3 regions of the Glutamicibacter sp. M10 genome follow, and region 1 is predicted to be linked to each of the others. Evidence: riboswitches for the same ligand, from Rfam matches in the RefSeq annotation. Region 1 holds a riboswitch; each other region holds the start of a gene.
The links. Region 1 has a riboswitch for S-adenosylmethionine ahead of N6V40_RS04560 (hypothetical protein). Riboswitches for the same ligand answer to the same signal wherever they lie in the genome.
Positions count from the first base shown of each region.

Region 1 (10,773 bases):
GACCGCGGGCGCGAGCTGCGAGTACATGTTCAGAATCCAAGGCTTGGAGCACGCCTGAGCGCACCGCAACAGTGAAGAAGCTGATGGGCCGCAACGCCAAAATGAATACTGGAAGCACCAGCGATGCAGGGGAGTCGTAGCCTGCTGAAGGAAGCAGTGACCAGCGCACCGCGAAGAGTAAGACCAGTAGTGGTGCCAGCGCGTATTCGGGAATGGCGATTAGTGCGTGGGTCACTGAAGTGATGAGTTTATCGGTCCACTTCCCGGCATGAGTAGCTGAAATGACACCCAAGAAAATAGAAACAAGTATCGCCACCAGCAGTGCGCTGCCGGCCAGCGATAGGGTGACGCCAATGGCCGGGAGGACTTGGTCAGCTACTGGGGTTCCACTGATATGAGAGAGCCCCATATCTCCGGTGAAGAACCGTCCAAGCCATCGCCCGAACTGCACCAGCATCGGGTCGTGAAGTCCAAACTGCTCTGCATAGGCCTGCACTGTAGCCTCATCTGCTTCGCCGAAGTCCATTCGCGCGCGCAACAAGGCACGCACCGGATCCCCTGGGGAAACGAAGGGGACAAGAAACACCGCAAAGGATGAAAGCAGAACGGCTGCGCCGAGTCCTACAACTCGGCGCAGCACGGCAGTTAGTGGGGACACGTTACTTGGTTTTCGCCAGATCCTTGGTCAGTACGTAGCGGGTCAGTGGATCCTGGACGTAGCCCTGAACCTTGGAGCCCACACCGTCGATGGCCTGCTCATTGACCAGCCACACGTTGGCGGCATCCTTAGCCAAGATATCTCCGGCCTTGCGGTAGATGTCGTGGCGCTTAGTTTCGTCCTTCTCACCCATTGCCTGGCTGATCAGTTTGTCGTAGTCCTTGTTGCAGTAGTGGCTCAGGTTGTAGCCACCTTCGCAGGTGTAGTCCGCCTGCAGGAAACCGATCGGGTCAGCAATATCAATCATGCGGTTGCGCTGGCTGAGGATCATGTCGTACTTGCCGGCCAAAACATCTGGCTCTACAGCACCGTAGGACTTGGTCACCACATTGGCCTTCAAACCAATCTGCTTGAACTGCTCCTGGATGATGGCACCTACACCAGCAAATTCAGCACGTTCGGTGATCGCAATGATCTCCAGAGGCTTCTCTTGCTTGTAGCCGGAGGCTTCTACCAATTTCTTGGCTTCGTCGATGTTCACTGCAGGTACTGCCAGATCTGGGTTGGCCCATGGCTCACTCGGAGCAAAGGGTCCGGTGGCAGGCTGTGCTGCACCTTCATAGATGCTGGCGGCCATAGCTGGCAGATCCAGAGCCATGGTGGCTGCCTTGCGCAGCTCCACTTTGTTGAATGGTGCGCGCGAGTTGTTTAGGTACAGGGTCGAGGTGCGAGGAGAGTCGGCCTTGAGCACGCTGATCTTCTCGTCTGCTTCCAAGGTAGCCAAGCTGGTGGCCGGGATGGACATGGAGATGTCCGCTTCACCGGTCTGTACCTGGGTGGAGCGGGTGGCGCCGTCGGTGATGTAGCGGATTTCGCCGCCGGCCAGTTTCACCTCACCATCCCAGTAATTCTTGTTGCGGTCCAAGGTCAAGGACTGTCCGGCCTTCTCTGAAACCGGAGCGAAAGGCCCGGTGCAGTGATTCATCGGATCAATGCCCTTGTCGGTGTACGCAGCACCCGAGAGCACGCCGGCATTCACGCTGGCCATGCGATACGGCAAGAGCGGATCAGCTGCCGGGGTAGTGACGCGTACGGTATCAGCGTCGAGGGCTTCTACCTTCTTGATGGTCTTAGGGTTCACTGCACGTGCTGGTGCGGTGGCATCAAGAACATGGTTCAGTGAATTAGCAACAGCCTTGGCGTTGAAGTCGGTGCCGTCCTGGAACTTTACGTTCTTGCGCAGGTCGAATTCCCATGCGATATCCGAGGTCTGCTTCCAAGAAGTGGCGAGCATTGGCTCTACCTTCTTCTCGGTCTGGTCATACTTGGTCAGGGTTTCCAAGCAACCGGCGATTGAGAGCACATAAGCGTCATCGCTTTCCAAAGCCCAGTTGGAAATTGGGGCACGGAAGTTCGCTACAACTACGCGGGCTTCGGCATCCGCTGCTGCATCCGGAGCGGGGGTGGCGGTGGAACTGCAGGCAGTTAGTGCGAGGGCTACCGCTGCAAAACTTGCAGCTACGCTCAATCGTCCAAGGTTCATGGAAATCCTTCGGCAATACGTGATGAATTGGCATCCAATGTCTTAGAGCCTTGGTAAGCGTACCCTAATTCCTTGATTTCTCATGAAGCAATAAAAGGCCATGAAAACCCCTTTAGAACTTCGGGATTCTGGACTGCGATAGAACGCTAGCTGAGTAGTAGAAAGTTGGTGTCAACCGTGGAAGTTCTGAGGACATTTTGCGTTATGTGTCGCAGTTCACGCACTGCGTGTGCGTAGCATGCGGTCACGAACCAACCGAGAACCAAGCCACGAAGCCAGCAACAGCGGAATGATCATGACTAGCCAAGGGATAAAGGACAACTCGGCTGCTCCTGCGGTGTGTGAGAGTAACCAGCCAAAGAGCATGTTGCCTAGAAGTACTGCTAGGCCGCCGCAGGTGGAGAGTAATCCGAAGTAGGAGCCGGTAGCGTTGAGCCCGGCAAATTTTGGAACAAGACTGAGCGCGGTGGGATGAACACTCATATGACCCAGGGTCATCAGGGTGACTGCGCAAAGAATTCGCACCAAGCTGGTTTCCTCACCAAAGGCTGATGAAGGGATGAAGGCCAAAACACTAAACCCCAAGGCGCTGAGAATATAGCCCATGCGCAACGTTGCAGCTGGGCCGATTCTTGCAGCAAGCCACGATAAGGGAATCTGCAGGCTCAGGGTCAAAATGGAGATCCACGCAAAGATCAGCCCCAACCACTGGGTAGGCATGTCTTGGCGTTCAAGTTCCAAAGGAATAGCTAGATACAGCTGGTTGTAGGCCACTAGGTCCGCGGCATGCAGCGAACAGAAGGCCAAGAACTGGCGGTCGCGCAGACATTCTCGGAAGCTACTGTGAGGCTTCGATGCTTTAGTTCCTGCACCGGTAGCAGCCGACAGTGCGCTCGCCGTGTCAGTCTTGCCAAGAGTGAGCGCCAAGAAGATTCCGATGGCCACAAAGAATACTGCGCCAAAACCTGCCACGGTGGAAAATCCCCAGCCCCACAGGGCCGAACCCATCAAAGGTCCGGTGACGGCGCCAATTTCACCCGTGATGCTCAGCCACGCAAAGAGCGTAGCCCGCCGCACGTGCTGGACTTGTCCTTGATCCCGCGCGCTTTGGGCAGCCGCCACCAAGATGTTTAGTCCCGGGGAGAATAGTGCCCCACCAAATCCGGTGAGCAGTGTGCCAAAAATGAACATTCCCAAGTGTGGAGTACTAGGCCATAGGGATGCGGCCAAAGTGAGGAAACCTGCGGCACGTACCGCGCAGCCGATCAGAATCATGGTGCGGGCGCCGAAGCGATCCGCCAGAGTGCCACCAGCTAAGAACAGTCCTTGCTGGGCAAAAGTTCTGATTCCTAAGATCAGACCCACCGCGGTAGATGCCAACAGGAAATCACTGCTGAGGACTACCGCAAGGAAGGGGACTACAGCGTAGAAGCCGATATTAAACAGCGTCTGGGTTCCCAGGAGCACGGGAATTTCTAAGCGTTGCGAGCGAGTTTTCATGGTCCTCTGGGACGCGGTGATGATGACCAGTCTGATCTTAGCTAAAGGATGGTCAATCACTTGTGTTCAAACTGTCGGTGCATTGTCCTATGGTTGAAAACAGGTTCAAGAGTTACGACGTAAAGTACCTGGCTAGTCGTACGGCAACCCCTCTCCGGCTCACGGGGTGCCTCAGGGGAAGAACCGTTCCGAGGCAAAAACCATCGGTTCAGTTAGCGGTTTGCCTCGTCCAGTATTCGGTACGGGGCGGCACCGCTCTCACGCTAGGAGAATTTCCATGACTGAGAATTCCTCAGAAAACCTGTCCCACGACGACTTCAAAAATGGTCGGCCGAGCTCAACAGCGAATCGACCACAATACAAAACCTTTGCCGAGACCTAGGGAATCTTGCGATCTTTGGCAGTGGCGGCCCTGGACTGCATCCGAACACGGACTTTGACGCGCCGGAAGATGAGTTTGGCCTTCCACAGTTGCCCCACCATGCATCGCGCACGGAGCAAGAACTAGTCGATCTGCGCTGGGACTCGGTCCTTCTGGACTATCCGTACACGCCACCGAGACTGCGTGGAATGAAGTTGCCATGGGCCTTCATCTTGCCCCATCGTGCTCAGAAGCTTAGACAAGGTCAAAGCTATCGAGACTCGGAAATCAACCAATACGTCAAAGAGTGGGAGGCCTTCGGCTTCAGCCCCGAAGCTTATGCGCTGCTTTGCTCTTCGGTTCGCGGTGCAGTCGAATATCTGCGTATTGCCTACAAATCAGAGGCACAACAAGCAGCCATTTCGCGTCGGCTGGACGAGCTAAACATCGATCTTGAGAGCCGAAATCTAGCGCGTTGGAACCTGAACCCAGAACAGTGGTCACGGCTGCCAAACCTACTGACGCGAGTGCGTCCATCGGTGGCTGTGAAGTGGATTATCTACATGGATGATCGCGACAACCAGGGATAGTCGAAGCACAAGACTCACGGCTGCGTCTTAGCTAGTTGTGGCCTAGCTAGAAGTCTCATGTCTAGAGGCATCGTTACCACCCGGTGTCTCTAGACACGGATACCATTTGCGCCTGTTTGCCCGTGTACTCGAATTTCCTAGCCTGCTCGGTTGGGCCCTGCTGAAACAGGCTCTGTCAGTACCTGCTTCAATAGACCCTGCCAGAAAATAGTCGATAGGTATTTACTTGGATGTATTCCCACCACTAAGGAGTGCATCGTGAAAGCAACGCTCATCTATTGCGCCGGTGACGTACGTGTAGAAACCGTCCCAGACCCTGTTATTAATCTGCCTACCGACGCAATTGTGCGCATTACCGCAGGTTGCATTTGCGGCAGTGACCTGTGGCCATTTGGTTCTAAAGAAGCCTCCTTAGAGGGCTCGCGCATGGGACACGAATTTGTTGGTGTGATCCAAGCTCTCGGCTCCGAAGTCACTGACTTGGCCGTTGGTGACTTTGTTATCGCTCCGTTTGTCGCATCGTGCGGAACCTGCGACTTCTGCCTCGAAGGATTGCAGACCTCTTGCCGCCACGGTGCTCACTGGGGCGGAACCGCAGATGGTGGACAGGGCGAACTGGCTCGTGTCCCGCAAGCTTCAGGAACCCTGGTGCGTGTACCTGCCGGATTTGATGAATCCCTGATCCCATCATTGCTCGCCCTCTCTGACGTGATGTCCACCGGATACCACGCGGCATCAAAAGCCAATATCAAGCCGGGCCAAAGTGTCACCGTCATTGGTGATGGTTCGGTCGGACTGTGCGCGGTCATCTCCGCCAAACTTCTAGGTGCCGGACGCATCATCCTGATGGGACGCCACGAGGCACGCACTGCCCTCGGACAAGAATTCGGGGCCACCGACGTGGTGGCCGAACGTGGCAGCGAAGGCATGAAGAAGGTCAGAGAACTCACCGGTGGCGACGGTACCCATGTAGTCCTCGAAGCTGTGGGCCTAGCTCCAGCCTTGGACATGGCCATCGGGGTAGTGCGAGATGGCGGAGTCATCAGCCGCGTTGGAGCACCTCAGTTCCCCACGGTCCCATTGGGCTTCACCGAATTCATGCGCAACGTCACCCTCACCGGCGGTGTGGCCCCAGCCCGTGCCTACATTGACCGGCTGTTGCCGCTGGTCCTGAACGGAATCATCAACCCCGGCAAGGTATTTGACCAGAGCATCAGCTTGGATCAGGTCCCTGCCGGATACCAAGCCATGGCAGATCGCACCGCACTCAAAGTACTAGTTCGCCCTTAAATCAAGGAGAAAACTACCATGAATCTCACCCTTAATAACTCAGTTACCATGCCAGCGATTGGCCTCGGCGTCTTCCAGACGGCACCGGAAGAAACTACCGCCGCTGTAGTTGAAGCACTCAAGGCTGGTTACCGTCACATCGATACCGCTGCCGCCTACGGCAACGAACGTGAAGTTGGCGAGGGAATTCGTCAATCAGGAATTCCGCGCTCAGAAATCTTTGTTGAGACGAAAGTCTGGATCAGCGACTACGGGTACGAACAGACCGTGCACGCCTTTAAAAAAGTGCTGGCAAGCTGGGGCTAGATACCATTGACTTGTTCATTTTGCATCAGGCATTGCCAAGCGACTTCGACAAGACCATCGCAGCCTACCGTGCCATGGAAACGCTTCTTGCCGACGGCAAGGTCCGTGCCATTGGCGTCAGCAACTTCATGCCAGAACACCTACAGGCATTGCGTGAACAGACCAGCATTGTCCCGGCGGTCAACCAAATTGAAGTGCACCCCTACTACTCGCAGGCCGCAGTGCGCGAGGCCAACGCGGAACAAGGAATCTTGACCCAGGCCTGGTCACCTATGGGTGGAATTACCTCCTACCGTGGCACTGGTGAACAGAGCACTTTTACCGACCCAGCCATCACCAGCATTGCCAAGGAGCTAGGTAAAACCACAGCACAGGTCATGCTGCGCTGGCAGCTACAGCTGGGCCACTCGATCATCCCGAAATCAATTCGCCCAGAACGCATCAAAGAGAACTTTGACGTCTTCGATTTTGAACTGACTAACGAGCAGATGAATATCCTGGCCGGATTGGAAACTGGCGTGCGCGGTGGACCAGAGCCAGAAGAGATCACCCTTGAAACTTTTGGCCGCGAGATCCCAGAAGCTTAAGCATCCATCTTCCGAGACCAAGAACTTCTCAAGACAGACAAAGGATCACTGATGGGACAACTTTCTTCAAAGCCAACAACGGTACTCGTGGTTGGCGCCACCGGTAGCGTGGGACAGTACGCGGTGGCCGAGTCTATCGCTCAGGGCTACACCACCCGTGCACTGGTTCGTTCTGGATCATCAACCTCCCGCATCGCAAAGGGTGCCCAGATCGTGGTTGGTGACCTCACCAAAGCAGAAACGCTCACCGATGCGCTCGCCGACGTGGACGCCGTAGTTTTCACTCACGGCGCATCCTATGGTGACGCCGGCGCGTCCGAAGCGGTGGACTACGGAGCGGTGAAAAACGTCCTGCAGGCGCTGGATGGCCGAAAGGTCCGGATTGCCCTGATGAGCTCCATCGGGGTGACCGTCACCGGCGGTACCCACGACTGGAAACGACGCGGAGAACGATTGGTCCGCGCCAGCGGCAACTCCTACACCATCGTGCGTCCTGGCTGGTTTGACTACAACGCAGATGACCAGCTGGCCATCACCTTGCTGCAGGGAGATACCCGACGTGCGGGCAGTCCGGCAGATGGGGTCATTGCCCGTCACCAGATTGCCCGGGTGCTTATCGACAGCCTTTCGGCACCACAGTCTCAGCGGCTAACCGTTGAACTGGTGGCCGAGTACGGACCTGCACCGGAAGATCTCGGCCCAATTTTTGCTGCACTGGATCAAGACCTAGCTTCCAGTGTGGACGGAATTCGCGACCCGGAAAATATGCCCTTATCCAAGGAGTCAGCCTCCGTGCGCCAGGACTTAGAGAGAATTCAAGGCCATGTTGCTTAGCCCCAGGACTCGGTTCAATAAGAGGAAGGCGTAGCCTTGGACACTATGGATCCCCGTGAAGAAATTCGTGAGTTCTTAGTTTCACGTCGCGCAAAAATCACCCCACAGCAGGCGAAGCTTCCGGCCTACGGTGGTAACCGCAGGGTTGCCGGGTTGCGCCGAGAAGAAGTGGCAATGCTTGCCGGGGTGAGCGTGGACTATTACACCAAACTTGAACGCGGTAACTTTGGCAGCATCTCCGAAGGAGTGCTGCACGGTTTGGCTCAGGCCTTGCAACTGGACGAGGCCGAAAGTGAGCACCTATTCCATCTGGCGGCCAACAATGCCACGATCAAGCCGGGCCGTCACCGGGTGGCACCACAAAACGTCCGTCCCGCGGTACTGCGCGTGGTGGACAGCATGGTTGACGCTCCAGCATTCGTAAGGAATAACAGCCGAGATCTGTTGGCAGCCAATGCGATGGGCAAGGCACTGTATTCGGTGCTCTACAGCAGCAACGTGGCAGGTCCAACGTTTAATACCGTCAAGTACCTTTTCCTTGACCCCAGTGCACGTGAGTTTTTTGATCATTGGGAGCAAGCTGCCGCAGACATTGTGGCCAACTTGCGCACCGAGGTAGGCCGGGATCCACACGATAAAAAGCTTCAGGACCTCATCGGTGCGTTGAACGCGCAAAGTACTACATTTGCCAGCCTGTGGGCAGCGCACAACGTAAGATTCCACGACAGCGGAACCAAGACGCTCAACCACCCAGAGGTGGGAAAGATGGAACTTTCCTATGAGGTCTTAGAGCTTCCGGCTGACCCCGGTCAGGCGCTGATCGTGTACGGAGCCGAGCCAGGTTCAGCAACCGGCGAAAGGCTAAAGCTGCTGTCCATGCTCTCGGCCACTAGGTCACAGCAACAAGTTCATGGGCAAGCCGATAGTCGTTCCTGACGTGGTGGATTAGGAGATCCTGCTGAGGGGTACCGGCATTACCCTGTTAGGCAGGATCTTCCTGAATATCCGGATGCGCGGTGGACTTAAAGACATGCAAACCTCTACTCAGCTAAAAACTAGTCCAGATAAATCTCGGCCCACCCGCAATGCCATGGTGTTGGCAATCGTGCTCGTAAGTTACTTCATGATCGTCTTAGACAATTCGATTATCTTCACCGGTCTTCCGCAAATCCAAGCGAGCATGAACCTCTCGGCTAGTGGCCTAGCGTGGGTGCAAAACGCTTACACGCTGGTCTTTGGCGGTCTGCTGCTCTTGGGAGCGCGGGCCGGAGATCTACTTGGGCGTAAACATGTTTTTGTGGTCGGCCTTGCGCTCTTTGGCGTCGCGTCATTCTTGGTGGGAATGGCCCAGAATGAAACGTGGATGATTGCAGCCCGCGCGTTCCAGGGCATTGGTGCGGCTATTGTTGCTCCGGCGTCACTGTCACTGATCACCGCAGTGTTCCCAGCTGGCCCGGAACGTACACGGGCCATCGCAGCCTATGGAACCACCGCTGGTCTAGGTGCAAGCCTTGGATTGGTGGCCGGGGGAGCCCTAGCAAGTTGGGTTTCGTGGAGGGCAGGATTTTTCATCAATGTTCCTCTAGCGATTCTGATGATTATTGCGGCTATTAAATATCTTCCGCAGTTCTCAACTCAGCGGGGACGCTTTGACCTCACCGGCGCGGTGACCTCAACCCTTGGCATGGATGCACTGGTCTTTGGCATCATCAACTCCTCGGAACGCGGTTTTGGCGACCTGTTGACACTCGGCCCGGTGATTGCTGGCCTGCTGATCCTGGCGCTCTTTGTCTTCAATGAGCACCGAGCCAAACAACCAATCATGCCGTTGCGGCTCTTTGCTCACCGACAGCGAGCAGGAGCAGCCATTGCCCGGTTGCTGTTCGCCGGCACCATGATTGGTTTTTCTTCTTCACCACGCAGTTCTTCCAGGACGTCTTTGGTTGGACTCCGTTGCAGGCGGGCCTTGGTTTTCTTCCGATGACATTAGTTCAGTTTGTGTCATCACTGTTTGTTTCAAAACTGACCCGAAAGTTTAACAACGGGATCCTACTTGTCACCGGACTGGCGCTAGTGCTCACCGGCATGGTGTGGATGACTCAAGTTAATTCGGCAACATCACCCATCGCAGGGATTGTTGGTCCGCTCCTCGTGATCGGGCTGGGCCAAGGGTTCTCCTTCGGACCACTAACGTCAGCCGGATTAGTCGGCGTGCAGCCAGCAGATTCGGGTGCAGCCTCGGGGTTAGTCAACACCGCACATCAGTTGGGCAGCACCTTGGGCGTCGCAGTTCTGACCTCCTTCGCCGCCGGGGCAACAACCCAACAGGCGCGGGTGACTGACGCCTATCTAGGTGGAAGCATCATGGTCGCACTGGCCCTAGTTGCAGTGATTGTCCTAGTTCTTCCATCCGAGCTTAAGAAACAACAACGCGTAGAAACCGGATTAGCTTCAGACGTTTTGACAGGAGAAAAGTAGTGAGTGCAATGAGCCGTCGAACGGCCTTACGTACCACCGCGCTTATTTCCGGTGCCGCCGTTGCTTCACTAACCGGGTGCGCCCCGGAAGAGCAGAGCACGCGGTCCACACCGGTGGAACAACCAACTGCCAGCGCTTCGGTCAAAAGCTCCAAGACGTTGCTGGTTTACTTTTCCAGGGCTGGCGAGAATTACTTTAATGGTGGACGGCGAGTGCTGCAGACGGGTAACACCAAGGTAGTCGCTGGCATGATCAGCGAACTGGTTGACTGCGACGTCTATGAAATCCAAGCTGCCGAACCCTACTCGGATTCTTATGATGAGACGGTGCAGCGTAATAGGCTGGAACAAAGTGACGACGCAAGGCCGGCCATAGCTGGCGCGTTGCCGGATATCAGCAAATACGACACGGTGATCCTAGGGTCTCCGGTCTGGAATGTTGCAGCCCCAATGATCATCTCTACATTCTTAGAGAAAGTAGATCTTGCAGGGAAAACAGTGCTTCCCTTTGTCACCTATGCGGTCAGTGGCCTTGCCGGCATTGACGAGGACTATCGTGCAAAGCTGCCCTCCAGCACAGTCTTGAACGGACTGGCGGTGCGTGGAGAAGAGGTTGAGCAGGCGTCA
Region 1 covers NZ_CP104918.1:925,873-936,645, forward strand. The annotation lists gene N6V40_RS04545 (ABC transporter permease) at 1-658, opposite strand, end outside; gene N6V40_RS04550 (ABC transporter substrate-binding protein) at 660-2,201, opposite strand; gene N6V40_RS04555 (MFS transporter) at 2,418-3,701, opposite strand; SAM riboswitch class IV at 3,805-3,921, shown strand; gene N6V40_RS04560 (hypothetical protein) at 4,173-4,652, shown strand; gene N6V40_RS04565 (zinc-binding dehydrogenase) at 4,911-5,942, shown strand; partial or broken gene N6V40_RS04570 (aldo/keto reductase) at 5,961-6,835, shown strand; gene N6V40_RS04575 (SDR family oxidoreductase) at 6,887-7,669, shown strand; gene N6V40_RS04580 (helix-turn-helix transcriptional regulator) at 7,715-8,605, shown strand; gene N6V40_RS04585 (MFS transporter) at 8,700-9,653, shown strand; gene N6V40_RS04590 (MFS transporter) at 9,623-10,147, shown strand; gene N6V40_RS04595 (flavodoxin) at 10,156-10,773, shown strand, end outside.

Region 2 (6,595 bases), 1.1 Mb from region 1:
CAGTACGGCAGCGCGCATGGCATCTTGCTTTCCTTCGCTCAGCTCGGAACCTTGGAGCTTCCAATCGGACCACAGGGTCTCAGGTTGGGCCAGCCATGAAGGCTTGGGGAGGCTGCCGACGATTGAGGTTGGAATTAGCTTTGAAGTCATCGTTTATCTTTCGATTCTCAGGCGACAGGAGTTGGGCAGGTGGCGGAAAATTGGTTGAGCAATTCTTGATTAGGGATGATGAAGTGCTCCTGCGTGTACTTACCCTGGCTAGCTCCGAGTCGGGTGCGTTCTTCGCGGTCGTAGTCGATCCGAGTCGGAGCGAAGTCCTGAGCGCTCAGGCTTGGACGGTAGACCGACGGGGCAGCACAATTGGCGTTGTAAATCTCGGGGCGGTAGATCTTCTGGAAGGTCTCCATGGTGCTAATCAGACTGATCAACTGCAGGTTGGTGTAGTCATTGAGCAGATCGCCACGGAAGTAGAAAGCCAGTGGAGCTACGGAACCTGCAGGCATGAAGTAGCGCACCTGCAAACCCATTTTGCCGAAGTAGGTATCGGTCAGGGAGTTCTCGTCCTGCTGGTATTCCAAGCCAAGGACCGGGTGACTATTGCCGGTGCGGTAGTAGGTTTTGGAAGTGGAGACGCTGATGGCGACCACTGGCAACTGGTTAAAACGCTGCTGGTAGGCTTCCGAATCCAAGAAATGCTGGAAGAGCTGGCCGTGAAGGTCGCCGAAATCTTCAGGTAACTTAGGAGCACCCGAGCCGTTGCTGGCCGCCGGAAGCACCACACTGAAGTCATAATCGCGGACGTAAGAAGAGAAATTATTGCCCACCATGCCATGGCTACGGGTACCGGTGAGGCGGTCGACAACGATGGTGTCTAGAACTTCAAGAAGCGGAAAATCCTGCTCTTCATTCTCGGCGGCAAAATGCACGTTGGCCGAGATGATTTCCAGTTCGAGCTCATAACGATCGCCGGCAGGATTGTCCCAGTGAGCCAGCGAATTGAAGCGACGGTTGATCATCGTCAGGGCGTTGCGCAGGTTCTGTTGGCGGTTCTCGCCGCGGGCCAGATTTGCGAAGTTTGTGGTCACTCGTGAGGTGGCACAGGGAGTGTAATTCTCGTCGAATTTGGTGGTGCTAATGCTGAAAGTGAGCTCGTCTGCCATGGCGGCCAATCTTGTGATGAGGGCCTGGGCAGGCCGAAAGTAAGTCGATGCGTCCATCATGCAGGGTCTTCATTGATATCAGGTAACTCGATATAACTATGGATTCATATAGACTGAATCTATGGTCCAAGGAACAAGCGGTTTAACATTGCAACAGCTTCGCTACTTCACCGCGGTCGCTACCGAGGGCTCCATCTCCGGTGCCGCCGACCTAATTTACGTCGCGCAGCCCAGCATGTCCGCGGCCATGAAAGAGCTCGAAGCACGAGTGGGGCGCACCCTGTTGGTCCGCTCCGCAAGGGAGTGACACTCACCCCCGAGGGGGCAGAATTCCTGGGTTATGCACGCCAGGTCCTGGAGCAGGTGGAGCTTCTTGAACATCGCTACCTCGGCCGGCCTTCGGCTCGGCGCTTGCTTGGTGTCTCCACGCAGCACTACTCATTTTCGGTTGATGCCTTTGTGCGCATGGTTCAGGCCAGCGGCGCAGAGGAGTACCAATTTTCGCTCCGGGAGACCCGCACTGAGGAAATCATCGAGGACGTACGCACCCTACGCAGCGACATCGGGATCTTGTACCGCAACGACTTCAACCGCAAAGTGATCGACAAGCTGCTGCGCGAATCCAGGCTTGTCTTCCATCCGCTGTTCATAGCCGATCCGCATATTTTTATTTCGCGCAGCAACCCACTGGCCTCGCGTGCACAGGTGACGCTTGAAGACCTCGAAGACCTGCCGCGGCTTACCTTCGACCAGGGTGCAAACAACTCCTTCTACTTTTCCGAAGAGGTGCTCTCCACCCGTTCAAGCCAACGCGAAATTCAAGTCTCGGACCGCGCCACGATCTTTAACCTCATGATCGGCTTGGGCGGGTACACCATCTCCACCGGCATCATCAGCGACGAGCTTGATCCCTCCATCGTTGCCATCCCGCTGTCCATCGACGAGCGAATCGAGATCGGTTGGATCGACCACGCCGGGATCCCGCTCACCGATCAAGCGCAACTTTATTTGGAAGAAGTGCGTGCGGTGGTCGCCAGCTTTGACGTTGAGGTGCTGGGCTAAAACCGTAACAGTGTGTCATCTCTAGCCTTCGAGTCGTCACACTAGCAGGGCAAAACTGCTAGATTCCGCGGATTATGCTCAAAGTGGCGCGTCATAAACAGGTCGTAAACCCCGTGTCATCATGACAACTTGGCGACATATGAAGCGTGGCGACCTTGTATGAAGCCGTGAGCCCGATGCCGCTTGCACCGCCCGGGGCAGATATCGAACCATGGAAGAACAACAAACCATCAAGAGCGACTAAGAGATCTGGCTCGAAGACGTCGCAGCAACCATCGGGAAACCGAAAGGTGCTAATGCCAGGGACGATGGAGCAGTTCCGAACGCTTTTAAGCGCACTGTGCCTCGTACCAAGTCAGTGTTCGGGCTTTGGTACGGGTTACATCTTTCGGTGCACTCCCTCGCTAGGAAACGAGAAGGAGCTATGAGCCAAGGAACCGACGCGGTCCACGCAGGGTATCGACCAAGCGGAGATTTCCGCCCGATGCTGCCACCACTACATAACTCCGCAGCGTACCAATTTGAATCCCATGCTGAAGCGATCGAAAAGTTCGCTATGCGCCAGTCCGGGTTCACGTACTCACGCACCGGTAACCCCACCGTTTCGATCCTCGAGCAGCGTGTAGCCGCGCTGGAAGGTGGAGCTCAGGCGGTGGCCACCGCCTCGGGACAGGCAGCTGTTTCACTGTCCCTGTTGGCGCTGACCCAGGGACCTAAGCACATTGTGGCGTCTTCCTCGCTATACGGCGGCACGGTGGACCTACTGACCGACTCCTTCGCCGACTTTGGCATCCGCGTCAGCTTTGTTGACCAAGCCGATCCGGCAGCCTGGGCCGGGGCCATCGAGGATGAGACCCGCGCGTTTTTCCTAGAGTCCGTGTCCAACCCGCTGTGCACGGTGGCCGATCTTCCCGCTATTTCGGCGATCGCCCACGAGCACAACATCCCGGTGGTCGTGGATAACACCCTGGCCACCCCGTTGAACTTCCGCCCGCTAGATTTTGGCGCGGATATTGTGGTCCACTCGGCCACCAAGGGTCTGGCCGGCCACGGCTCGGTACTTGGCGGCGTGGTGGTGGATTCGGGAAAGTTCGACTTCTCCGATCCGCTGCGTTGGCCACAGATTGCCGCCCCACGCGTGCGGTTGAACAATACTTCCTTGCTCGAACGCCACGGCTCTGCTGCCTATGCGATGCTGGTGCGTTCCAAGTTCCTGCACGATCTAGGTCCGGCATTAGCTCCGGCCAGCGCCCAAGGCATTTTGGCCGGCATCGAAACTTTGCCGGTGCGTGCAGCGCATGTACAGCGCAGCGTGAGCACCCTGATCCAAGAGCTCTCCGGCCACCCGGGCATCGCGGCCATCCATCACCCCTCACAATCCAGCCACCCGAGCCACACCGTGGCCCAACAGCTCACCCCCAAGGGCACCGGCTGCGTGCTGGCCATCGAGTTGGCACACCCGTCGCTAGTTTCCCCGGTGATTGATGGGCTAGAACTGATCAGTTTGGCCGCGAACGTGGGGGACACCCGCACGATGATTTTGCACCCGGCCACCATGACCCATTGCCGGCTCTCGGCCGATCAGTTGGCCGACGCTGGCCTGAACGCCTCCACCCTGCGCCTTTCGGTCGGGCTTGAAGATCCTGTGGATCTGCTCTCAGACCTGAACCGCGCGCTTGATAATGCACTGAACCGGGCCCTGGCCCCACAAACTCAAGGAGCATGATGACTGGCTTCAACACTCAGGCCGTACACGCAGGCCAGGAAAAAGACCCACACACCGGCGCCGTTGTTCCGCCGATCTACCAGACCAGCACCTTCATCCAGGACGGTATTAACGTACTGCGATCCGGGCACGAATACTCCCGCGGCTCCAACCCCACTCGAGATGGTTTCCAAGACCAGCTCACCATCCTAGAAAACGGCGAGGCCGGTTTTGCCTTCGCCTCAGGTATCGCCGCCGAAGATGCGCTGCTGCGTGCCGTGCTGGAACCGGGCGATCACATCGTTCTGGGCGCTGACGGTTACGGCGGCACCAACCGGTTGATCTCCAAATTGCACAGCAAATGGGGCATCACTTCCTCGGCGGTGGACATCACCAACTTGGATTCGGTGCGAGCTGCACTGCAACCCAATACCGCCCTGCTCTGGGTGGAAACCCCGTCCAACCCACTGCTTGGCATCGCCGATCTAGCCGGCTGGGCCCAGCTGGCCAAGGAAATTGGTGCCCTGCTGGTGGTTGATAACACCTTCGCTACCCCTTATCTACAGCGTCCGCTGGACTTCGGCGCGCACGCGGTAGTTCACTCCACCACCAAGTACATCGGCGGGCACTCCGACGTGCTCGGTGGTGCGGTAATTGTGGCCGATCACCTCTTCCGCGGCCAGTCCCTGGCCGAAGCGGTCGGCTACCAGCAGTTTGCCGGCGGTGCGGTGGCCGGACCGCAGGATTCCTACCTGGCCGCCCGCGGACTGAAAACCCTGGGCCTGCGCATGGAACGTCACTGTTCCACCGCCGATAAGCTGGCCCGCTGGCTTGACGCGCAGCCAGAAGTGACCCGCGTGTACTACCCGGGTCTGGAAACCCACCCCGGGCACGAACTGGCCAAGCGCCAGCAGCGCGGTTTTGGCGGCATTGTTTCGCTGCAGCTCACCGATGAAGCCGGCGCCCGCGCCTTCGCTGAATCCATGGAGTACTTCCAGCTCTCGGTCTCCTTAGGCGGGGTGGAATCGCTGGTCTGTTATCCGCGCGAAATGACTCACGCATCGCTGATTGGCACCGAACTGGAGATCCCGACCAACCTGGTCCGTCTCTCGGTGGGCATCGAAGAGGTCGAAGATCTGATCGCCGATCTGGAACGTGGACTGATTGCCGCCCGCGCAGCGTCGAACGCCTCGCGATCCGCGGCCAAGCCCGTAACCCAGGGGACCCGGCAGAGCGCATCCGCCTTCGCTACCGCGTAAATATCCACAGCCCGTTCGAGTTTGCCCCGCAGATCAGTCACTGCGGGGCAAACTCGTTTCCATGGACACAGCACAAGCACTCAGGGATCTGGCCACGGCGGCCCAACTGACCGCCAGCGCTACTGCTGTGTTGTCCCAGACAGATCTGACCGCCGGCCACGCGGCCTATTTTGCACTCTTGACCGAGCACCTCGGCCAGCAGCAATCGCGCACACAGCTTCACGCCGCCCACGCGCTTCGTCGCACCGGCGCGCACAAACTTGATCAAGCCTCCTTTCAAGCCATCACCGACGCCGGCACCAACCCCACGCTGGAACAGATCGAAGCCACCCATGGCCACACCATCGCCGGGCGCACTCACTTCAAAAGTGCCCGCGGGTTGATGCATGACTGGTTGGACATTCCGCGCAGTACCGCGGGGGACCGGTTGGTCCAAGCCGACTGCCTCATTGGCCGGATTGATGAGGCCGGCCAACAGCTCGATCCGTGGCTGCCGGAACTCGCCGCCACGTTCACCGACCCTACCGTGGACCCGCGGCTCGTTGCCGCAACGGCAAGCAAACTGCATTCGGCCCGCAAAGATCTGGGCGCGGGCAAAGCCGGCCGGGACAAACTGCGCCAGCTCCAAGCCAAATCCGTTGCTTTCCTCAACGCCGAACCCAAGTCAGCCCGCAAACACATCAATGACCTTGTCGCCGAAGTGAAATCCGGCAAGCGCCCACTTAAAGCCCTGCTTGAATGCATCGGCATCTTCAAGCGGGGCACGCGCCAGGGACTCGTGGAATATGTTTTGCGAGTTTTGCCCTCGCACGCCGCGTTCATTGAGGCATTTTTTGCCAAGGTGGATAACCCTGCCACCGTGGCCGGCAACCGCGAGCGTCTAAAGGACGCCGAGGCTCATTTCACCGGCGAGCCGGGCAGCGACTGGGACGATGAAGAATCAATGCCCGACTGGGCCAAGGGTGGAAACCGCTCCGGCCCGGACGACGAGGATCCGGACGACTCACCCGCCGCCGACGATCCGGACGAAGATCCGGGCAGCGACGATCCGGACGACGATCCTGACAGCGAGGATCCCGACGACGCACCGGCCGATTCGAGCGACTCACAAACTCCGGAACCCGCAGCTCCGTGGGAAGAGATGAAGCCCGAACGACGACGGCTGATCGGCCTGATGGCCCTACTCATGACCAACCGGACAACTGATTCGCAGCCTGAACCGGGCTTCGGCTCAGCGCAGGTGAGCATCGTGATGAACTGGGAAAAGATGCAACGCCAAGCACAAGATTTCGCCGTCACCTCCAGCGGAATCCCGTTATCGCCCGGTGAAGCCAGAGCCGCGCTGTGTACCGCCGGCATTTACCCGCTAGTACTCAATGGCGCTTCTCTGCCCTTGGACCTCGGTCGAA
Region 2 covers NZ_CP104918.1:3,368,507-3,375,101, reverse strand. The annotation lists gene N6V40_RS16365 (methionine synthase) at 1-150, opposite strand, end outside; gene N6V40_RS16360 (putative oxygenase MesX) at 168-1,160, opposite strand; partial or broken gene N6V40_RS16355 (LysR family transcriptional regulator) at 1,282-2,222, shown strand; SAM riboswitch class I at 2,447-2,537, shown strand; gene N6V40_RS16350 (O-acetylhomoserine aminocarboxypropyltransferase/cysteine synthase family protein) at 2,647-3,948, shown strand; gene N6V40_RS16345 (cystathionine gamma-synthase) at 3,948-5,186, shown strand; gene N6V40_RS16340 (HNH endonuclease signature motif containing protein) at 5,248-6,595, shown strand, end outside.
Region 2: another riboswitch for S-adenosylmethionine. It lies ahead of N6V40_RS16350 (O-acetylhomoserine aminocarboxypropyltransferase/cysteine synthase family protein); the one in region 1 lies ahead of N6V40_RS04560 (hypothetical protein).

Region 3 (6,595 bases), 1.3 Mb from region 1:
TGGGGTGAACATTGCCTTGGCCAGTAACTGCAATCCCGGAACCAGCTACACCAGCAACATGAACTTCTGCGTGGCTACCGCGGTGTTGCAAATGAACCTGTCATTGGCCGAAGCCATCGAGGCAGCCACCTATGGCGGAGCGCTGGCACTGGGCATTGCCGACCAGGTGGGCTCCATCGAGGTTGGCAAGCGTGCAGACCTGCACGTTCTTGATGCTCCGGGGCTGCACACCTGGCTTATCGGCCGGGAATGGACCTGACGCACAGTGTTTATCAAGCAGGCCAGCTGGTGCGCTGAGGCGATAACCCCACGACTTGTTCCGGCCGGATTGTCGAAAATCTGGCAGTCAAATAGGCATTCGTGATAAACAAGAACCATGGCTAATACTGCTTTTAAGGGAACTCCCGTACAGACCATTGGTGAACTGCCAGCCGTAGGCGCGCAGGCTCCATCATTCACCCTCACCGACACCGACCTTGCGGACCTCACCAGCGATTCGCTGGCTGGCCGTCGCGTTGTCTTGAACATCTTCCCGTCGGTTGATACCGGCGTTTGCGCTGCTAGCGTTCGTCAATTCAACGAGCTGGCTGCTGGCCTAGAGAACACCACCGTTGTGTGCGTTTCTGCTGACCTGCCATTCGCACTGGGCCGCTTCTGCGGTGCAGAGAACATCGAGAATGTTTCGGCTGCTTCGGTCTTCCGTTCGGACTTCGGTTCGGATTACGGCGTAACCCAGATCGACGGTCCACTGGCTGGCCTGCTGGCCCGCTCGGTCATCGTCTTGGACGAAACCGGCAAGGTGACCTACACCCAGGTTGTTCCGGAAATCACCACCGAGCCAGACTACGATGCAGCTATCGCAGCACTGAGCTAATCACTTGTCGCATCAATCCTGATGCGCACAAGAGGCCCATCCGAACATCAAGTTTGGATGGGCCTCTTGCTTCCCCAGAAGTTATCGAACAAACCGCTGATTCGCTAAAACGTGTTCGAGCGGGGTAACGACAGCCTCAACAATAACTATGATGCGACCGGTGCAACAGATACTTTGAGTTCATGTCCTACCAAATTGCGCGTGACGAAAGTCAGCGAATTTGAATAACCGTCGAGGGTGATTTGTTCGCGGACCATTCCGCCTTCACGGTTGCACGGAACGGTGATTTGGCCATGGTTCTGCTTCTTATCGCTTTGCCATGTGATGACAGACGAGTTGTTTTCGCCTGAGCACTCAAGTATCACGGAATAGCTGCCACCTTGAAGTGGAACAGCAAGAGATATCTTTTGGTCCTCATCTTCAACTGTCGTGGCGATCGCCACGAGCTCGTGGCTTTGCATCGGTTCTAAAGTCTCCGAACTCTTCCGCGTCGGAGCGTTGGAGTCGCTGACCGAACATCCTGTGAGTGCAACCGAAATGCCTACAACGAAAGCGAGTGGCAGTGCCTCTTTCAGTTTCAATATTTCCCTCGTTTAGAAAGCTATGACCCGAAACTGGATTCCGTTTGAAGAGAACACCGTTTCTGATCCGCTTGAAATCATAATTCCTGAGGCGTATTTGCGCCATTTGAAGATGTAAAACCTGCCTTGAACGCGTGTGGTATCCGAGTACTTTCTAACCGCATCAATGGGGCTCTTCACAATCGAGAGTGTAGAACCTTCCTGAAGCTGCCGGTCTCCAGCAACGACCGTGCAGTAGAGTGCGGAAGATTCCGGAATCCCAGCGCGATACCCCGCAAATGTTCCAAGCGCCCAGACGCTGAGCTCTAGTTCCTTATGTTGCAGGCCCAAAGCTGGAGTAGCTGGATTGTTTGTGGTGTCATAAACACGTGCTCGCGGTACACGGTAGCCTTCATAATGCGTCCCGATGGCCGCGCTGAAAAACAGAAACTCGACACCTTCACCGATGAGCTTCAGTTTGTGCGCTCCACGGCGATGCGCGAGTCGTTGGGCCGCTTCGTTGGGACAGGGGTCCAGAGGTTCAACCATCAGTTCTTCACCGCCTGCGCGGCCTCTAGGATTCGCGGCCCAATCTTGTCTATCAGCTTGTCGATGTTCCGATCATCGGCGCGCAAAAGGGTATCGGAGAGCCGCTCCAAACTCATCAGGCCAAGCCAGATTGTTGCTCGATAGGCTTCGTCCCGATTCGGTGCGATCAGATCCACCATCTGAAGACCGTGCCACAGGCTCAGGTACGCGGTATTCAGCGCAGGATCCCACGCCGCGGCAAGATCCCAGTCCAGGATGCCGATCAGCTCTTCACCCACCCAGTGCATATTGTGTCCAGCTAGATCGCCGTGGACCAACCCCGGCGGGACCTGGGCCAGCTCATCTAGCTGTGCCCAAAGCCTTCTGGCAGCCCCACGCAGTTGATCGGGCAAGGCGTCGAAACACTGCTGCTGGCGTTTTTCGGTCCACTCACCGCGGAAAGCAAAGGGCTCGGCCAGATACTTGCTCAGAGGTTCCAATTCAACAGCAGCCAGATCATTAACCAGCTTTCCCAAAACTTTCGGATCCCCATAGTGCGGTTCGTGGGCACTGCCAGGGACGAAACTCATGGCCACCGAACTGAGCCCGTCAACCTGCAGAATCTGCGAGGTCGCCACCGGGATCTGATATTCGAGTTGACCGGAAAGTTGCTCCAGCAGCTTCACCGAACGCGGCATCTGCGCGCTAGCTTGGGGAGTGCGGGCCATACGAATCACCGAATGCGGATTGGCGATGACTACCTTGTGGAACTGGCCGCCCTCATTAACTCCGGCATCTTCCCATGAAAGATCGGGGCGTAATTGGCGGGCGATACGCAGTTCTTCGCTGGTGGCAGGACGACTCACACATGCTCCTTTACTTCACTACCTTTAGGTTACCTCAGCACAAACACAGCCTAATCAGCCTATGATCTATTGCGTGAGTGTCGAAGAATTTGGGCCAAGCCCAACACGAAAGATCCTGAAATTTGAGATCGTTGTGGTCCTAGCTTTGTCCTTGGGTCAAAGCGCGGTGTACTCGATTCTTAGCTTCGCCGACAAACTCACCCGCGGACCGTTGCACGAACAGACCACGTCGCTGAACAACCAACTGAGCAACCGCGAATTTTTTGACTTCTCCTACCAGCTACTCGATATCCTCTTTGCCTTGGTGCCGGTGCTGCTGGCCCTTTACCTGATGAAGCGCAGCACCGGGCGAGGGGTGCGCGAGATCGGCTTTGACCTACGCACCCCGGGCAAAGATGCGCTCTTTGGTGTTGGCCTGTTCCTGGCCATGGGGCTTGGCACCCTAGGCGTTTATGCAGCCGGCCGAGCACTGGGGATCACCACCGCGATCTCGGCGGCCAACCTAGGGGACTACTGGTGGAGCGTACCGGTGTTGTTACTCTCGGCGGTGCGCCATGCGGTTCTGGAAGAAGTGCTCATGCTCGGCTTCCTGTTCACCTACGCAAAGAAGCTGAACCTAGGATTGTGGACCACGATCATCGGCTCGGCGGTGATCCGCGGCAGTTACCACCTGTACCAAGGAGTGGGGCCGATGATCGGCAATATGCTCATGGGCGTGGTGTTCGGCTGGGTTTATCAAAAGTACGGTCGAGTGATGCCACTGGTGATCGCGCACTTCCTGCTTGATGCCATCGGCTTTGTCGGTTATGCCCTGATCGGTCCGGCGATCGGGATCGGCAACTAAACCCCTAAACTGTAGGCATGCAGATTTCACAGCTGACCGCGCAACAGATAAAACAAGCCGTGGCACTGTGGGAAGCCACCGGGCTGACCCGGCCGTGGAATGATCCATACGCCGATGCGCAGCGTGCCTTAGATACCCCAACTTCCACGGTGCTGGCCGTGATCGAGGAAGACAAAGTTGTTGCCACTGCGATGGTGGGCCACGACGGACACCGTGGCTGGCTCTACTATGTGGCCGTTGATCCGCTCAAGCAGGGTACCGGGCTTGGCAGCACAATGGTTCAGGCCGCAACAAGCTGGCTAGTGGACCGTGGTGTGCCCAAGGTGCAGTTGATGGTGCGTAATGAAAACGCTGCCGTGCTCAATTTCTATGAGCGTCTGGGATTTGTGGACCAAAACGTTGTGGTTCTAGGCAAGCGTCTGGATGCCAGCACATAAAAAGAGGTAGGTGGGGACGCCATTGTCCCCGCCTACCTTTGAAAGATGTTGTTGTTACAGCACAACCGGACCGTTATCGGTTTCGAAGGTCACCGTCATGATTCCCGGGGTACCGTTGGGTGCCTCATAGTCCATGACTACTGGGCCCAGATTCACGTTTTCAGGTTGCCCCAACCATTCCAGCACACGATCACGCGAGCCGGCAATGGTGATCTCGCTGATCGCGCCGCTCGGTTCAAGTGCCTTGGAAGGATGCAGATCCTTAGCTTCTTCGTCCCAGGAAATCAGGTACGGGCACTGCGGGTCGGCGATCAAACCCTTAATGCCGATCTGCTGCCAGGTCAGCTCGCGACCATCGGGGAATTTGCGGTTGCCCGGAACCGACTTGCGGCCCAGCCGTTCTTCGGCGCTGGACAGATCGTCCACCGAAACACACCAGCCCATCCAGCCACCGCCGAGCTCAGAACGCGCTCGCACCGCTTGGCCAAAAGGAGCCTTGTCGCTGGCGGGGTGGTTGAGCACTTCAACCACTTCCAAATACTGACCATGCTTCAACGGGAAGATGACATTACGTGTTCCGAAGCGCGGATGCACGCCTCCCTTAACGAACTCCAAACCCAAGGCCTCGGAGATTCTCTGCGCGGTTGGCAACAACCCATCTGGGCCGCAGGCATAACTTACGTGATCTAACCTCATCATGTGCCCATCATGACAACATGTGATGACAGTCTCTACTTAGGCAAGCCTAATTTTTAATCGGTGATCGAATTCTCTGCACCCAAATCGCGTCTGGCGCGAAATATGACCGATTACTACCCCCTTTGCACTCTCACATTGCAAAAATCTTCGGTTTTCGGGCACACTGGAAGTAGGTCATGAGTCCCAGTAACAAGCCCCGGCTTACTGGGCGGCAACCCTCCAACCGCGGTGGGGTGCCCCGGGTGAAGACCTGGCCCTTAGGAGCAAAAAGCTGCTAAGGACAAGCGCGGGTAACCCTGGAAGTGCCTTCATGAGGATCTTTCTGTCGGTGTCTTCTCAGTGGTCTACCCCAAAAGTCACAGAACTATTTTTGGAGGAAACCATGAGCAATAACTGGTCATTTGAAACCCGTCAGATCCACTCCGGGCAGACCCCAGATCCAACCACCGGTGCCCGGGCACTACCGATCTTCCAGACCACTTCCTTTGTCTTCCCAAGCGCAGAAAGTGCTGCAGCCCGTTTTGCGCTGCAGGAACTGGAACCGATCTACACCCGCATCGGCAACCCCACCACCGACGCAGTAGAAACTCGCATCGCCGATCTAGAAGGCGGCGTGGGCGCGCTGTTGCTGTCCTCCGGACAGGCCGCGACCACCTTGGCCATCCTGAACCTCGCCGAGTCCGGCGATCACCTGGTGGCCAGCCCAAGTTTGTACGGCGGAACCCAGAATCTGCTTAAGCACACGCTTAAGCGTCTGGGCATCGAGGTCAGCTTTGTGGCCGACCCGGATAACCTGCAGGATTGGCGCGACGCGGTGCGCCCAAACACCAAGGCGTTCTTCGGCGAAACCATTTCCAACCCACGCCAAGACGTGCTGGACATCGAAGAAATCGCCAAGATCGCCCATGAAAATGGAGTGCCGCTGCTGGTGGATAACACCCTGGCCACTCCGTACCTGATCCGCCCGATCGAATTTGGGGCTGACATCGTCATCCACTCGGCCACCAAATTCCTGGGCGGTCACGGCAACGCGATCGCCGGGGTGATTGTGGACTCGGGCAACTTTGACTTTGCCAAGGACCCGCAGCGCTTCCCGGGCTTTAACACCCCGGACGAGTCCTACAACGGCCTGGTTTTTGCTCGCGATCTTGGCGTGAACGGCATCCTCGGCGCCAACCTGGCCTACATCCTCAAGACGCGAGTCCAGCTCTTGCGCGATTTGGGTTCAGCGCTGTCACCTTTAACGCGTTCTTGATCGCCCAGGGGCTAGAAACCCTGTCCCTGCGCGTTGAGCGCCACGGTGAAAACGCGCGCGAAGTGGCCAACTGGCTCGAAGCCCGTGATGAAGTGCAGCAGGTCGCCTATGCGGGCCTAGCCTCCTCACCGTGGTTTGAGCGCGCCAAGAAGTACAGCCAGCACGGCGCCGGATCGGTGCTCGCCTTTGAGCTTTCTGGCGGTGCGCCGGCAGGCCAAGCCTTTGTAAACGCCCTTGAGCTGCACTCCCATGTGGCCAACATCGGCGATGTGCGCTCGCTGGCCATCCACCCGGCGTCCACCACCCACGCTCAGCTCTCCGAGGCCGATCAGCTTGCCGCGGGCGTAAGCCCCGGCTTGGTGCGCTTGAGCGTCGGACTAGAAAATATCAAGGACATTTTGGCCGATCTCCAGTTGGGCTTTAACGCTGTGGCAGCCCTTGAGAATAAGGAATTGCAGGAAACGCTCTAGGTATGGCATCCATTGCAACCAACGAAGAAACACCGCTCGCCCACGGCCAAGACGGCATGACG
Region 3 covers NZ_CP104918.1:3,176,910-3,183,504, reverse strand. The annotation lists partial or broken gene hutI (imidazolonepropionase) at 1-297, shown strand, start outside; gene tpx (thiol peroxidase) at 377-874, shown strand; gene N6V40_RS15450 (hypothetical protein) at 1,021-1,455, opposite strand; gene N6V40_RS15445 (hypothetical protein) at 1,468-1,983, opposite strand; gene N6V40_RS15440 (aminoglycoside phosphotransferase family protein) at 1,983-2,828, opposite strand; gene N6V40_RS15435 (CPBP family intramembrane glutamic endopeptidase) at 2,902-3,672, shown strand; gene N6V40_RS15430 (GNAT family acetyltransferase) at 3,690-4,109, shown strand; gene N6V40_RS15425 (VOC family protein) at 4,164-4,808, opposite strand; SAM riboswitch class IV at 4,981-5,101, shown strand; partial or broken gene N6V40_RS15420 (bifunctional o-acetylhomoserine/o-acetylserine sulfhydrylase) at 5,191-6,533, shown strand.
Region 3: another riboswitch for S-adenosylmethionine. It lies ahead of N6V40_RS15420 (bifunctional o-acetylhomoserine/o-acetylserine sulfhydrylase); the one in region 1 lies ahead of N6V40_RS04560 (hypothetical protein).